One region of the Turicibacter bilis genome, then DNA from elsewhere that is predicted to be linked to it. Evidence: riboswitches for the same ligand, from Rfam matches in the RefSeq annotation. Region 1 holds a riboswitch; the other holds the start of a gene.
The links. A riboswitch is a leader RNA that binds a small molecule or an ion and turns the genes downstream of it on or off. The one in region 1 is predicted to bind S-adenosylmethionine.
Positions count from the first base shown of each region.

Region 2: it holds a riboswitch for S-adenosylmethionine, as region 1 does, so the genes downstream of both, J0J69_RS08595 (methionine ABC transporter ATP-binding protein) here and J0J69_RS12525 (methionine ABC transporter ATP-binding protein) in region 1, are expected to answer to the same signal.

Region 1 covers NZ_CP071249.1:2,594,843-2,602,427, forward strand. The annotation lists gene J0J69_RS12515 (hypothetical protein) at 292-1,587, shown strand; gene J0J69_RS12520 (DUF6320 domain-containing protein) at 1,571-2,233, shown strand; SAM riboswitch class I at 2,339-2,441, shown strand; SAM riboswitch class I at 2,526-2,627, shown strand; gene J0J69_RS12525 (methionine ABC transporter ATP-binding protein) at 2,722-3,765, shown strand; gene J0J69_RS12530 (methionine ABC transporter permease) at 3,749-4,429, shown strand; gene J0J69_RS12535 (MetQ/NlpA family ABC transporter substrate-binding protein) at 4,464-5,279, shown strand; gene J0J69_RS12540 (M20 family metallopeptidase) at 5,300-6,487, shown strand; gene J0J69_RS12545 (zinc ribbon domain-containing protein) at 6,625-7,077, shown strand; gene aspD (aspartate 4-decarboxylase) at 7,204-7,585, opposite strand, start outside.
Region 2 covers NZ_CP071249.1:1,780,836-1,788,420, forward strand. The annotation lists gene pflB (formate C-acetyltransferase) at 1-409, opposite strand, end outside; gene J0J69_RS08590 (manganese efflux pump MntP) at 789-1,370, opposite strand; SAM riboswitch class I at 1,575-1,675, shown strand; gene J0J69_RS08595 (methionine ABC transporter ATP-binding protein) at 1,799-2,812, shown strand; gene J0J69_RS08600 (methionine ABC transporter permease) at 2,812-3,480, shown strand; gene J0J69_RS08605 (MetQ/NlpA family ABC transporter substrate-binding protein) at 3,588-4,400, shown strand; gene J0J69_RS08610 (leucyl aminopeptidase) at 4,565-6,025, shown strand; gene J0J69_RS08615 (alanine/glycine:cation symporter family protein) at 6,142-7,443, shown strand; gene J0J69_RS08620 (hypothetical protein) at 7,468-7,585, opposite strand, start outside.

The sequences.
Region 1 (7,585 bases):
TAAACTTTGTGTAAAAAAACTAAAAAAATTACTCTCATAAAAAAATTAGTTAAATCTATTTTTTAAGCTTTATTTACGTCATGAAATGTATCATATACCATTTTAAAGCATAAATAAATAAAAAGTTCCGAAAAAAGTTGAAAAATATTAAACTGAAAGATAAGCAAAAATAAGAAAAGAAGAGGTATCATTAAACTTTACTCTCAATAGCTAGATTTCATGTGTGTGTTAGTGTATGATAAGTGAAGTATAGTTTTATCGTTAATATTGAAACAGTAAGGAAGATGAGGTATGAATGAGAATTTTCAAACGTTTTATTGGAGTAAATTAGATAATGTAGCGAAGTTATATGCCCTTGTTTCTAGTTCGAAGGCAACGAATGTATTTCGTTTATCTGTCAAGATGAAAGATATGATTCAAGTTGACCTTTTATCAGAAGCGGTGAGGGCAGCGTTAATTGAGATGCCTTCCTTTAGTGTACGTTTACGTAATGGATTTTTTTGGTATTACTTTGATATGAACTTACAAAAGCCTCGTATCCGAAAAGAATATACATATCCTTGTTCTAAAATGACGAAATTTACAAATAATAATTATTTATTTAGCATTACTTATTATGAGAAAATGATTCATTTAGAAGTCTTTCATGCGCTGGCAGATGGTGCAGGAGCCACTCAGTTTTTAAAGGTTATCATTTATCATTATCTCAAACGTTTATATCCAGAATTAGCGACGGAATCCATTGTGATAGGAGGAGATCATTCATCTTTACCTGCGATGGATGAAGACAGTTTTTTAAAGGTAAAAAGTGAAGCTCAATCAAAAGTCATACCGAAAACAACTGTAGCATATAAAATAACAGGTATTAAAAAACGTCCTCAAGAATTAAAGGTCATTCATGGGATTATGTCTGCTAAACAGGTCGTTCGTATCGCAAAGCAATATGAAGTGACCGTATCCAGCTTGCTATGTTCAATTTTGATTTATGCGATCTATGAACAAAATTATAAATTTAATCAGGATCTTCATCCTATTATTGTCACGGTTCCTATTGATTTAAGAGGGAGATTTGGTTCACATACGTTAAGAAATTTCTTTTCAAATGTTAATGTGACGATTACACCAGGTCCTGACTTAAGCCTTGATGACTTATTAAAAGACGTTTCAAACCAATTGAATGAGGGAAAAAAGCCAGAAGTTGTGAATCGAAAAATTAATGATAATGTCAGTGCTCAAAAAAACATGATGATTCGTTTCGTGCCACTAGGAATTAAGAACATGGTGATGCGTCATATTTATCATGAAGCGGACAAAGGAGTTACAACAACGTTATCAAATTTAGGGCGTGTCGTCTTACCTGAATCATTAGCTCCATATGTTGAGGAAATGCGAATGATGATTCCTGTGACACCTCATCAACCGATTCGTTGTGGTGTTATTTCTTGTAATGATCAATTCGTTTTAACATTTACTTCTTCTTTAGAGGAAACAGATATTCAAAGATACTTTTTCAGATTTTTAAAAAAATACGGGATTGATATAACAATCTCTTGTAATGAGGAATTTAATCATGAAATATTGTTCTAAATGTCAGATGAAAGTACAAAATCAATTGAATAACTGTCCACTTTGTGGGCAATCACTGGAGTCAGTTGAATTTGAAATTGAGCGAGATTATCCAGAGCAATTTGCAAAAAAACGCCGTTTTTCCATTCGAAAATTCATTATTTTTTTAGCGATGGTGATTATCTCCTTCTCGTTTATCAGTGGGATTTTTCAGGATTTTCAATGGAATTGGGTATTCATTATTACAGCTGCAACACTTTACGTAACTATTAGTGCTATTTTAGGATCGCGTGTGAAACGAAATATTGGTCCAAATATTTTAACACAGGTTATTGGAATATCGGCTTTATCAATCATTATTGATTATTTTTTGGGATATAGTGGGTGGTCTTTAGATATTATTTTCCCGCTTGATTTAATGGCTGGAACAACCATAATTACTGTCATGATTCTTCTTAATCCAAAGCGATTTACGGATTTAGTTATTTATCAATTAATGTTTGGATTGATGGGAATTGTGATTTTGACGATGATTTATTTCCAAGTCATTATCTTCCGTCAAATTGCTATTATTGGAAGTTATTATACGATCATTACTTGTGTCGGTTTATTCTTCTTTGCGGATCGTCAGATGATTCATGAGTTGAAGAAAAAATTTCATTATTAATTAATATTTTTCATAAAAAATACAAATTATGTAAGAAAAGATTTACAAATAGAAAAATAGATGTTATAGTATCCATAAGTTAAATAATTCCAATTGAATCGTGATTCCTTATAAAGAGAAGTGGAGGGACAGGCCCGATGAAGCTTCAGCAACCAGTACAGATGTACAGTGGTGCTAAATCCGACAGAGCTATTCTGAAAGATGAGGAGAACAGGTTAGTATGCTGATTTTAAACTAAGGTGTTCTTCTGATTTCTCAGAAGGAATCCTTAGTTTTTTTAATTGAATAATAATCCTTATCGAGAGAAGTGGAGGGACAGGCCCGATGAAGCTTCAGCAACCAGTACAATGTACAAAGGTGCTAAATCCGACAGAGCTATTCTGAAAGATGAGGGAGTGAGTGAGAATTTATTTAGATTTGAACGGACTTCTTTCATCAGCATAAGGAGTCCGTTTTTATTTTGGAAACAGCAAGAAAGGAGAGTCAATATGATTGAACTGAAGAATGTGAGTAAAACTTTTTCGCTAAAGGGGAAGATTGTTGAAGCGGTTAAAGAGGTTAATTTGACAGTAGAAGCTGGTGAAATTTTTGGGATTATTGGATATAGTGGTGCAGGCAAGAGTACTTTAATTCGATGTTTAAATTTTTTAGAAGTTCCAACTGAAGGTGAAGTGATTGTTAATCGTCAAGTGCTAAATCAATTATCGCCCAAAGAATTAAGATTAGCTCGTCACAAAATTGGGATGATTTTTCAGCACTTCAATTTATTAAAGACACGAACTGTTTTTGATAACGTTGCTTATCCGTTAAAATGTCAAAAAATTAGTAAAGAAGAAAAGAAGGAAAAAGTACTACGTCTTTTGAATTTAGTGGGTCTAGAGGATAAAGCAGATGTGTATCCTTCCCAATTAAGTGGGGGACAAAAGCAACGTGTGGCCATTGCACGAGCATTGGCTAATGACCCTCAAGTTCTATTATGCGACGAGGCAACATCTGCACTTGATCCACAGACGACAAAGTCGATTTTAAAACTTCTTAAAGAAATTAATAAAGAGTTAGGATTAACGATTGTGTTAATTACGCATCAAATGGAAGTGGTTAAAGAGATTTGTCATAAAGTTGCGGTCATGGAGAAGGGCCGTATTATTGAACAAGGAAATATTGTTAGTGTCTTTTCAAATCCACAATCAGAGATTACAAAAGATTTTGTGTCCTCATTATTCCAAGATGAGAAAATCTTTGAGTTATTAGCAGAAAGAGCACCACTAGAAGAACTGAGTCACTTAGAGAAGCTAGTTAAAATCTCATTTGTTGGTCAGCAAACAGGACATGCCTTTATTTCGAAGTTATCAAAGCAATTTAATGTAGAGGCAAGTATTTTATTTGGAAGCATTGAGATTATTCAAAAGACCCCGATTGGTCATTTGATTGTTAGCTTCCATGGTAACAAAGAAGAAATCTTTAGTGCGATTAACTATTTAGAAAACTCAGATATTCAGGTGGAGGTGTTAAAGAATGAATCAGTTGCTTAATCAAATTTGTCCGAATGTCGTAGCGTATTTTCCAGAGTTAATTCAAGCGCTATGGGATACATTATTGATGGTGGTCATCTCGGGATTGTTTGCTGTGTTAATTGGTTTACCCATTGGAGTTGTTTTAGTCGTGACAAGACCGGGACATTTGTTAGAACAAAAAGCAGTTAATCTGATAGTGGGGAAGTTCATTAATGTTTTTCGCTCGATTCCATTTATTATTTTATTAGCATTTATTATGCCATTAACTCGAGCAATTGTCGGAACATCGATTGGATTAAAAGGGGCAATCGTTCCTTTAGTGGTAGGAACTGCGCCATTTGTTGCTAGACAAGTAGAATCAGCCTTATTAAATGTGGATCCTGGTGTGATTGAAGCTGCAAAGGCAATGGGATCAACGCCATTTGAAATTATTTATCGTGTCCTACTTCGAGAAGGGCTAGGTGGAATTATTTATGGACTAACGATTACGACGGTTAGCTTAATTGGATTTTCGGCCATTGCTGGAAATGTCGGTGGTGGAGGTTTAGGAGACTTCGCTATTCGTTATGGGTATCAGTACTATAAGGGAGATATTATGGTAGTAACGGTCATTATTATTATCATTTTAGTTTCAATCGTTCAAAGTGTTGGGGAAGCGCTTGAACGAAAGTTCAGTCATTAATGAACAAAGAAAAAAATCAAAGGGAGAGATAGAAATGAAAAAGAAATTATTAAGTATTGTAACAACGATTTGTTTAGGAATTTTATTAGTAGCGTGTGGTGGACAATCAGGAGATACTGACAAAGTCATCAAATTAGGGATTAATGGAGAAGTCAATCAGATTTGGAAAAGTGTTCAATCACGTTTAGCAGATGAAGGGATTGATTTACAATTTGTAACATTTAGTGATTATAATTTACCGAATCAAGCATTAGCTGATGGCGAAATTGATGCAAACTCTTTCCAAACTATTGCGTTTTTCGAACAATTTATTAACGATCATAATTTAGATTTAACATCAATTGGCTATACGGTTTTAGCTCCAATGGGAATCTATTCATCAAAAATTTCTGACTTAAATGAGTTACCAGATGATTCAACTGTTTTAATTCCAAATGATGCATCAAATGGAGGACGCGCCTTATTATTATTACAAGATGCGGGTTTAATTAAATTAGCGGATGAAGTTGGAATTACACCAACTGTAAAGGATATTGTTGAAAATCCTAAGAATCTTGAAGTTGTTGAATTAGTCGCACAACAATTACCACTTTCATTAGCTGATGCAGAAATTGCAGTTATTAATAATGGAGTTGCCGTACAAGCTAACTTATCACCTTTAAATGATTCTATCTATATTGAAAATACAGAAAGTGAGTCTGTTGTAAATTATTATAATATTATTGCGGCTCGTACGGAGGATAAAGATAATCCAACATTAAAAAGATTAGTGGAAGTTTATCAAACAGAGGAAACGAAAAAAGCAATTGAAGAGGAATATAAAGGGGCAAGTATTCCAGTTTTTGAATAAGAGTATAGGGGGAGATTATCATGGAACAAAAAATTATTAAAGTACAAGATTATTTAAATAAACGTCGAGAAGATTTTATTCAGATTAGTCATCAAATTCATGAACGTCCTGAGAGTGCAAACGAAGAATATTTTGCCTGTGAGTTATTAAGTGAGACATTACGCCAAGCCGGATTCGATGTTACTGTGAATGTGGCAGGTCATGAAACAGGATTTGTGGCTCGTAAAGCATCCTCTAAACCAGGTCCGATTATTGGGATTTTAGCTGAATATGATGCTTTAGCTGGACTTGGTCATGGATGCGGACATAATATTATCGGGGCTAGTAGTGTAGCAGCCGGTTGTGCATTAGCTCAAGTGATTGAAGAAACGGGTGGGGAAGTCGTTGTATTTGGAACGCCTGCTGAAGAAGGGGGAGATAACGGAAGTGCAAAAGGATCATTTGTTCGCGAAGGATTATTTAAGGACGTTGATGTTTGTATGATGATTCATCCAGGTAGCAAGACGACTATTACTGGACCTTCTCTTGCTAATCATCCAATTGAGTTTGAATTCTTTGGACGACCAGCTCATGCAGCGGGATGTCCAGAGAAAGGAATTAATGCCTTAGATGCGATGATTGTGTTCTACAATGCAGTAAATGCACTTCGTCAACAATTGACACCAGATGTTCGTATTCATGGAATTATTACACATGGTGGGGATGCACCAAATATTATTCCTGAATATACAAAAGCAAGATTCTATATTCGTGCTAATACGATTCAAGTTTGCGAAGAAGTGACTGAACGTGTGATTAAAGCAGCAGAAGGAGCAGCTTTATCGACGGGATGTGAATTAAAATATACGACTTATCAAAATATTGTGGAAGATTTAATTGTTTATCCAAAGTTTAATGAATTATTTACAAAAGTGGCGACTGACCTTGGACTAGAAGTAGAGGAACTTGATCCGAATGCTTCACGTGGTTCAACAGATGCAGGAAATGTGAGTCAAGTGGTTCCAACGATTCATCCATCACTTAAAATTTGTGAACCTCATGTTGCTAGTCATACTAAAGAGTTCAAAGAGGCGGCGGCTTCTAAAAGAGGTGATCAAGCGGTTTTAGATAGTGCTGAAATTTTAGCACGTATTAGTTTAGAGTTACTGTTAGATTCTCAAAAATTAAAAGAAATTAAAGATGAGTTTGCATTGTTAAAAGCTGAATAGTCAAAGACAAACGCATAGAGCAATCTATGTGTTTTCTTGTTTTTATCATTGTTATTTTGCTGAAGAAAACATAAAGTGATGATTAGTGAATATAATGAAGTAATTTAATCAAAGCTGTTGGGATAGGAGGAGAAGAAATGAATTCATTTTTTGAAGGACTTGGAAAGAAAGTTTCTCAAACAGGACAAGATGCGATGAAAAAAACGAAAGAACTAGCTGAGATGACAAAAATTAATTCGCAAATCGCTGAGGAAGAGAAGAAACTGAATAAATTATATATGAAGTTGGGACAACTTTATTATCAGATGCATAAGAATAATCCGGAGTTAGTATATACGGATATTTGCCAAGGAATAGGTGGATGTTTACAGACTATTGATCGATATGAAGTGATGTTAAACGAGTTAAAAGGGATTAAGCGATGTGAGAAGTGTAAAACGGAAATGCCGATTTCATCAACGTTTTGTCAAACGTGTGGAAGTAAATTAAATGATGAACGAGAAACCATTGTTTCGACCATTTGCCCGGAATGCGGAATGGAAAATGGAGGGCATGCAACGACATGTATTAAATGTGGAAAGTTACTATAAGAAAAAGCTGTTGATGTTTAAATCAACAGCTTTTTTATAATTATCTATCTAGAGGGAGATAAGTTTTTACATAATGAAAACCTTTGGTTTATAAAAGCAACTTTAGAAATCAGTTCTGTATAGTGATTACCATTTAAATGCGTTCCAATCTTCTGCGTATTTAGCGAATAATTCATTAATAGCTTTACCGATTTCAGCATATTCTTCATCTTTTAAGTTAGCTAATGAAACACGAATTGACCAAGATGGTCCTTCAAATCCACTACCATTTAATAAGACAATACTGTAACGATCAGCTAATTCAAATAAGAACTCTAATGAATTTCGTTCCTCTTTAAGGTATTCAACGAATTCCTCACCATATTTAAGTTTTGCCCAAACCAGTAAATCAATTTCGTCATAGTATGACGTACTATAAGGATTTTCTTCTAAGGTCAGTTCATCAAGGTAAGTATGTAATAACTGTTTACGACGACGACAAATTTCTTTTGTTTGATTTTTATACGTA
Region 2 (7,585 bases), 810 kb from region 1:
GTGTTTTACGGTATTCAGTGAAGATATGAGATACTTCTGGATCTACATGGAATCCATAAGATTCAGCAGCTTTTTCAGCCATACGAATTCCACCGAATGGTTGTAATGAACGTTTGAATGGTTTGTCAGTTTGGAAACCAACGATTTGTTCTAAATCTTTATTTAAATATCCTGGTTCATGAGAAGTAATTGTAGATACGATTTTTGTATCTAAGTCTAAAACTCCGCCAGCTTCACGCTCAGCTTTAGTTAACTCCATTACTTGTTCCCATAATTTTGTTGTTGCTTCAGTTGGTCCTGCTAAGAAAGAGTCGTCTCCTTCATAAACAGTGATGTTTTGATTGATAAAGTCACGCACATCAATTTTTTCTTGCCATTCTGTACCTTTAAAGCCTTGCCAAGCTTCCATGATAGTTCCTCCTTATAGTTCTCTTAAGAACCGCTCTCTGAAATTTCAAATCTTATTGTTACCATAATTTTACAACAAGATTCCTCCCTTTGTAAAGGGTTTTCACTATACGAACATAACATTTAATAACTCCCCTTAAACGTTATAACGTATATATCTTTTACAGTTATTATTATATTTCCAACACTGGAAAAAATCAACTTATATACATTAATTTTTTAAAATATTTTTATTTTTTTCTAATATAAGGAGTTACGCTTACAATCTTATGGATAATTTACCAATATAATATAGGAAATAAAGATAAAATCCTAATTTTGATATTAAAAAAAGATATCTCTTTCCTAATAAAATAAAGCGTATCTGCTACTGATTGTAATCAAAAAAATAAGGCATTAACTCCTAGTAAAATAATCATAACTCCCCCAAGGATGTTTGCTTTATTTCCTATCATATGCCCTAATGTTTTTCCAAAGGTTGATCCTATATAGGAAAATAAAAATGCAATAGTTGCTATGACAATAGTAGCCAGAATTAATTGTTCATAAATTAACCCGTAAGTAATCCCCGCTGCTAAAGCATCGATACTTGTCGCTATCCCAAACATCGCAAGTAACTTTAAGGATAAATCTTTTTTTTTATTGAAGCCCATCTCATGAGATTCAATATATTCTTCTTTCGAGCTTTCAAAAGCTTCTTTTAACATTCTAACACCTAATATAATTAAAATCACACCAGCGATTAAATGATTATACGTCGTGATTTCTCCACTAACAAACTTTAATGAAACAATTCCAATGACAAATAACAGACCTTGAAAAAAGCCAAAACTAATGGATACTTTAAGACGATCTCTCACTGTATGGGCTAATCCATCCATTCCTAATGTAATAGCAACCGCAAATGCATCCATAGCTAATGCAACTGACATTATCATGATAACTACTAAATATTCTTTCAACGATTCTCACCCCAACTTTAGTTTCCTTTTATCTTTACATCTTATCGAAATGATTACAAATATATGATTAAAATTTTTCTATCTCATATTATCCCTATATAAGACTTAATAACTGTGGCCTGTTTGTGGAAAAAAATAATTGACTTTCCATAAATAGGATTTATAATAGTTATTAAGATTTACAATTTTATACAACTTAACAAACTCTTATCACGAGAGGCGGAGGGACAGGCCCGATGATGCCCGGCAACCAATCAGTCATGATACGGTGCCAATTCCTGCAGACATTGTCTGAAAGATAAGGGAAAGTGTGATCTACATATAAATTATGTAATACACCTTTCTGCTTATCGAAGTAGAAAGGTTTTTTTATTTCATAAATAAGAAAATTGTAGCATCTGATTAAGAGAACGAAAGGGGAGAATTTCATGATTGTTCTTAATCAAATAAAAAAAATATTTAATACGAATTCTGGATGTGTCACTGCTGTAGATTCGGTTAACTTATCTATCCGAAAAGGGGAAATATTCGGAATTATCGGTTACAGTGGGGCTGGAAAAAGTACACTAATTCGAATGTTAAACTTACTGGAACGTCCAACTGAAGGGACAGTTACCATTGATGGGAAAGATTTAACTCAAATCTCCTCTAAAGAGCTTCGATTAGCTCGACAACAAATTGGAATGGTCTTTCAACACTTTAATTTACTCTGGTCACGTACGGTATTTGAAAATATCGCCTTCTCACTTGAGATTGCAGGGGTAAAAAAAGAAGAAATCAAGCCACAAGTTTTAGAACTTATTCAATTAGTTGGTTTAAGTGGAAAAGAAGACAATTATCCCTCTCAATTGAGTGGTGGACAAAAACAACGCGTTGGGATTGCACGTGCATTGGCTAACAATCCTAAAGTTCTACTTTGTGATGAAGCCACTTCAGCCCTTGATCCGCAAACAACAGATGAAATTTTAGATTTACTTGTTCAAATTAATAAAAAATATAACTTAACTATTGTTCTAATCACACATGAAATGCATGTGATTCAAAAAATTTGTCATCATGTGGCGATTATGGAAAGTGGGCGTATCGTTGAACAAGGAGATGTCTTAACGGTTTTCTCTAATCCTCAGCATCCAGTTACTGAACGTTTCGTTAAACAAGTAGCGAGTGAAGATGACTCAATTGAGACGGTCGAACATCTAATTAAAAAGTTCCCTAAAGGAAAAATTGTTCTTCTGAAATATCTAAAAGAAAAAGCAGAACAACCTTTCATCACAAACGTTATTCGTAACTACCAAGTGGACATTAATATTATTCAAGGAAAGGTCGTACAAACTCAAGAGGGTGGCTACGGTTCTCTTTATGTTCAACTTACGGGTCTAGAAATCATTCCAGCTCTTAATTATTTAAAAGAAGTTGGGGTAGAAGTTGAGGTGATTTCATAATGTTTTTATTATTACTACCAAATGTCAAATGGGATAAAATGTTCTCGGCAACGCTTGAAACATTATATATGACTGCTATCGCAGGTATCTTCGTCTTTATTTTAGGATTAATTATCGGGTTAGTCTTATTTTTAACAGCACCGAATCAACTCTTAGAAAATAAATGGATTAATCGTGTTTTATCAGCATTTGTTAACATTTTTCGTTCAATTCCATTTGTCATTTTAATCATTCTTTTGTTAAACTTTACAAAATTCTTAGTTGGGACGGTCCTTGGGCCGAATGCAGCCCTACCAGCTTTAATTATAGGAGCCGCTCCTTTCTATGGGCGTCTTGTTGAAATCGCGCTTCGCGAAATTGATAAAGGTGTCATAGAAGCTTCCATTGCAATGGGAGCTTCACTTTGGACGATTATTCGAAAAGTCCTCATTCCTGAAAGCTTACCTGCTTTAGTTTCAGGAATTACGGTTACAACGATCTCACTTGTTGGATATACAGCAATGGCTGGTGTTATCGGTGCAGGTGGTCTTGGAAATCTAGCTTACTTAGATGGATTCCAACGTCATCGATTTGACGTTGTTTTTGTAGCAACCGTCATTATTTTAGTAATTGTCTTTGTGATTCAGTTTATCGGAGATATGATCACTAAACAAATTGACAAACGTTAATAAAAACTATTTATTCAGTTAAATCCTTAATCAGTTGATTAAGATTTATATATCACTCGTTGGGGAAAACGAGCAAAGAATATGAAAATTTAAGGAGGAAGTTAAAAATGAAAAAATTATCATTAGGTTTATTAAGTTTAGTGGCAGCTATTTCTTTAGTTGGATGTGGAAATAGTGGTGAAGAGAAAACAACATTAAAAGTTGGAGCAACAGCTGTTCCTCATGCAGAGATTTTAGAACAAGCCAAACCATTACTTAAGGAAAAAGGAATTGAATTAGATGTTGTCACATTCCAAGACTATGTCTTACCCAATACAACTTTAGATGAAGGAGAATTAAATGCGAACTACTTCCAGCACATCCCTTACTTAGAGGGATTTAATGAAGAGCATGGAACACATCTAGTTAATGCAGGTGGAATTCACATCGAGCCAATCGGTATTTACTCTAAAAATTATAAATCTTTAGATGAATTACCTGAAGGCGCTACAATTATCATGAGTAATTCAGTTGCTGATCATGGACGTATGTTATCCTTATTACAAACAGAAGGATTAATTACTTTAGATTCTAATGTAGATGCTAGTGTTGCTACAGTAGAAGATATTATTGAAAATCCTAAAAACTTAACATTCAAAACCGATATTGATCCAGGTATGTTAGTTACTGTTTATGAACAAAATGAAGGAGATGCGGTTTTAATTAACACAAACTATGCATTAGACGGTGGATTAAATCCAATGACTGATTCTATTGCTATGGAAGGATCTGAATCTCCTTATGTAAATATCATCGCTGTTAATAGCGGAGATGAAAACCGTGATGATATTAAAACATTAGTTGAAGTTTTACGTTCTAAAGAAATCCAAGATTTCATTGTTGAAACATATGCAGGAGCGGTTGTTCCTGTTTCTGAATAATTCATTTAAAAGCACTCAAGTAAATCGAGTGCTTTTTCATATCCTACGTTTAAAAAGTATGAAATAATAAATGCTATAAAAGAGCCATAATATAAATTGATAGATTATACCATAAATACAGGTAATTTATGGTATAATATTAAAACAAAGAAAGGGTGAGAACGATGATTGAATTCAAATCGAGTTTAAAGATTAAAAATGAAAAAACAAATTTAGTAGTTGGCGTTTTCTCAGATATCTCTCATGACATTATTACTCAATTAGATAAAGCATTAAATAAACGTTTATCAGTTTCATTAGAAGAGGGATTAATTCCAACTAACTTTAAAGATATCACGCCAATTTATCCATTAGGGCAAATTGAAAGTAAAAAAGTTTATATTGTAGGATTAGGCAAATCAACAGATTTTACGGTTGAAAAATGTCGTAAAGTTTTAGGAAAAGTCGCAAAAGCAGCAAAAGAGGATGTAACCATCTTATTAGAAACATTCGATTGTAAAGCTGTCTCAATTAATGAATTAGCGACAGTTTGTGCTGAAGCTATCACTTTATCAACATATAAAATGGAAACTTATAAGACTGAAGAGAAAGCTACAACACCTGTTAATTTCTTCATCCATTGCGATTCACAAATTACAGATGATTTAAATCGTGGAGTGATTTACGGAGAGGCAACAAACAGTGCTCGTCAATTATTAAATGAGCCAGGTAATAAATTAACGGCAACAGATTTAGCGAGTCATATCGCTCAATTCGCTAATGAACATGAATTAGAAATTCGCATCGTTGAAAAAGATGAAATGGAACAACTAGGAATGGGTGGAATCCTTGGTGTTAACCGCGGATCCGTCCAACCTCCAAAAATGATTGTCGTGAAATATCAAGGAACACCACGCTTTGAAAATATCACTGCCTTAGTTGGTAAAGGTTTAACGTTCGATACAGGTGGATATTGTCTAAAACCACGTTCTGGGATGGAAGCAATGAAAGGTGATATGGGGGGAGCCGCTTCTGCATTCGGTGCTTTCCAAGTTGCGGTACGCTTAAACTTACCAGTCAACTTATTACTTGTTATTCCATCAACAGATAACATGATTAGCGGAGATGCAATCAAACCTGGTGATATCCTAACAACAATGAGTGGGAAAACTGTCGAAGTAACAAACACAGATGCTGAGGGACGTTTAATCTTAGCAGATGGTATCACATTTGCTAAACACTTAGGTGCAAGCAAAATCATTGATTTAGCTACTTTAACAGGAGCAATTATTGCAGCATTAGGTGCTGATACAACAGGAGCCTTTACTAATAACCAAGCCTTCTTAGATGAATTTCAGAAAGCTGCTGATTTAACAAATGAATATATGTGGCAAATGCCTTTATTCCCTCGTGATCAAAAAGCTCTTCGTAATAGTGATGTAGCTGATTTAAACAATGCTCCAATCGGAAAACCTGGAGCGATTATGGCTGCAGCCTTCTTAAAAGAATTCGTTGAAGATACACCATGGATTCACTTAGATATTGCTGGAACTGCTGATTCAAAAACAGCTTATGATTTAGGTCCAAAAGGTGGAACTGGAGTTATGGTTCGTACAATCGCAAAATACTTAGAATTACAAGGATAATGCCTAATCTAAAGAGATATCGTCTAACGATATCTCTTTTTTTGTTTTTAATCATAATCCTCCACTTCTTAAAATACATTAGATATTAATTATGAAACATTGATGGAGGATTAAATATGTCAGAACTAGTCAAAGATTTGGAACATATTATCTGGTCATACTTAGCAATTCCAATATTGTTATTTGTTAGTTTAATATTTACGTTCTATTTTCAAGGCGTTCAATTTAGATTTAAAAAAATGATTCAGTGCTTAACTAAAAAATCATCTAATAGTAGTGTGTCCTCCTTTCAGTCATTTACAATGGCATTAGCTGCGCGAGTAGGCGTTGGTTCATTAGCTGGAGTTGCTCTTGGAATTTACATCGGAGGACCTGGAAGTGTATTTTGGATGTGGATAAGCGCCTTAATTACAGCAGCCGCTTCATTCGTTGAAAGTACACTTGCACAACTGTATAAAAAAAGAGATGGGGATATTTATATTGGAGGGCCTGCTTACTACATTGAATATGGAATGCATCAAAAAGGATTTGCAGTTATTTATGCTTTTATTATCGTCTTAACCTATACATTTGGCTTCAGTGCAATTCAAGCCAATACTATTGCAACGTCATTTAGGGATGTATTATCTATTCCTCCACTATTAACTGGAGTTGGATTAGCATTGATCACTTCAATGATTATTTTTGGTGGGGCTTCAACAATTGCTAAAATGACATCAAAGATTGTTCCAATTATGGCTCTATTCTATATAGGAATTGGTCTTTTTGTTATGATTACTCACTTTGATTATATTCCAACTTTTTTTATGACTATTTTCCAAGATGCTTTTCAGCCATCTCCCTTAATTGGAGGAACCGTGATGTATACCATCATCATTGGAATTAAACGTGGTGTTTTTTCTAATGAAGCTGGAATGGGATCGGGTGCTCATGCAGCCGCGGTAACTAATAGCGATAATCCTACTGATCAAGGCTATATTCAATCTTTTGGAGTTTATGTTACAACACTATTTATTTGTACGATTACTGCTTTTTTAATTATGGTGACTAATGCCGTGGAAGTTGGCACGACTCACAGTAATGGAATCGAGTTAACTCAGTATGCTTTAACAGAACTATTTGGCCCAATTGGTGGAGTTATTTTAGCGATTTCTATTTTCTTCTTCGCTTTTAGTACCATTTTAACTGGATATTTTTATGGTGAATGTAATGTAAAATATTTATGTAAGAATGAAAAGATTCTTTATCCTGTCAGAGTAATTGTGTTAATTGTGATTTTGATTTCATCCATCGGCTCAGCCTCATTGATTTGGTCACTTGTCGACTTAGGAGTTGCATTAACTGCCACAATTAATGTTATGGCCCTTTGTTATTTGGCTAAAGAGGTTAAAGTTATTATGAATAAGAAAAGGTCGTAAAGTTAAACTTTACGACCCTTTCTGTTATTTTACTGGAGTTTCTAAAAATTGAATTAATGAGCATGGCTCACCATCATCAAATAAACGTTCTGAATCATCTACTGTTTTACGGATTTCATCCTTAATTTCATCTAGCTTTTGT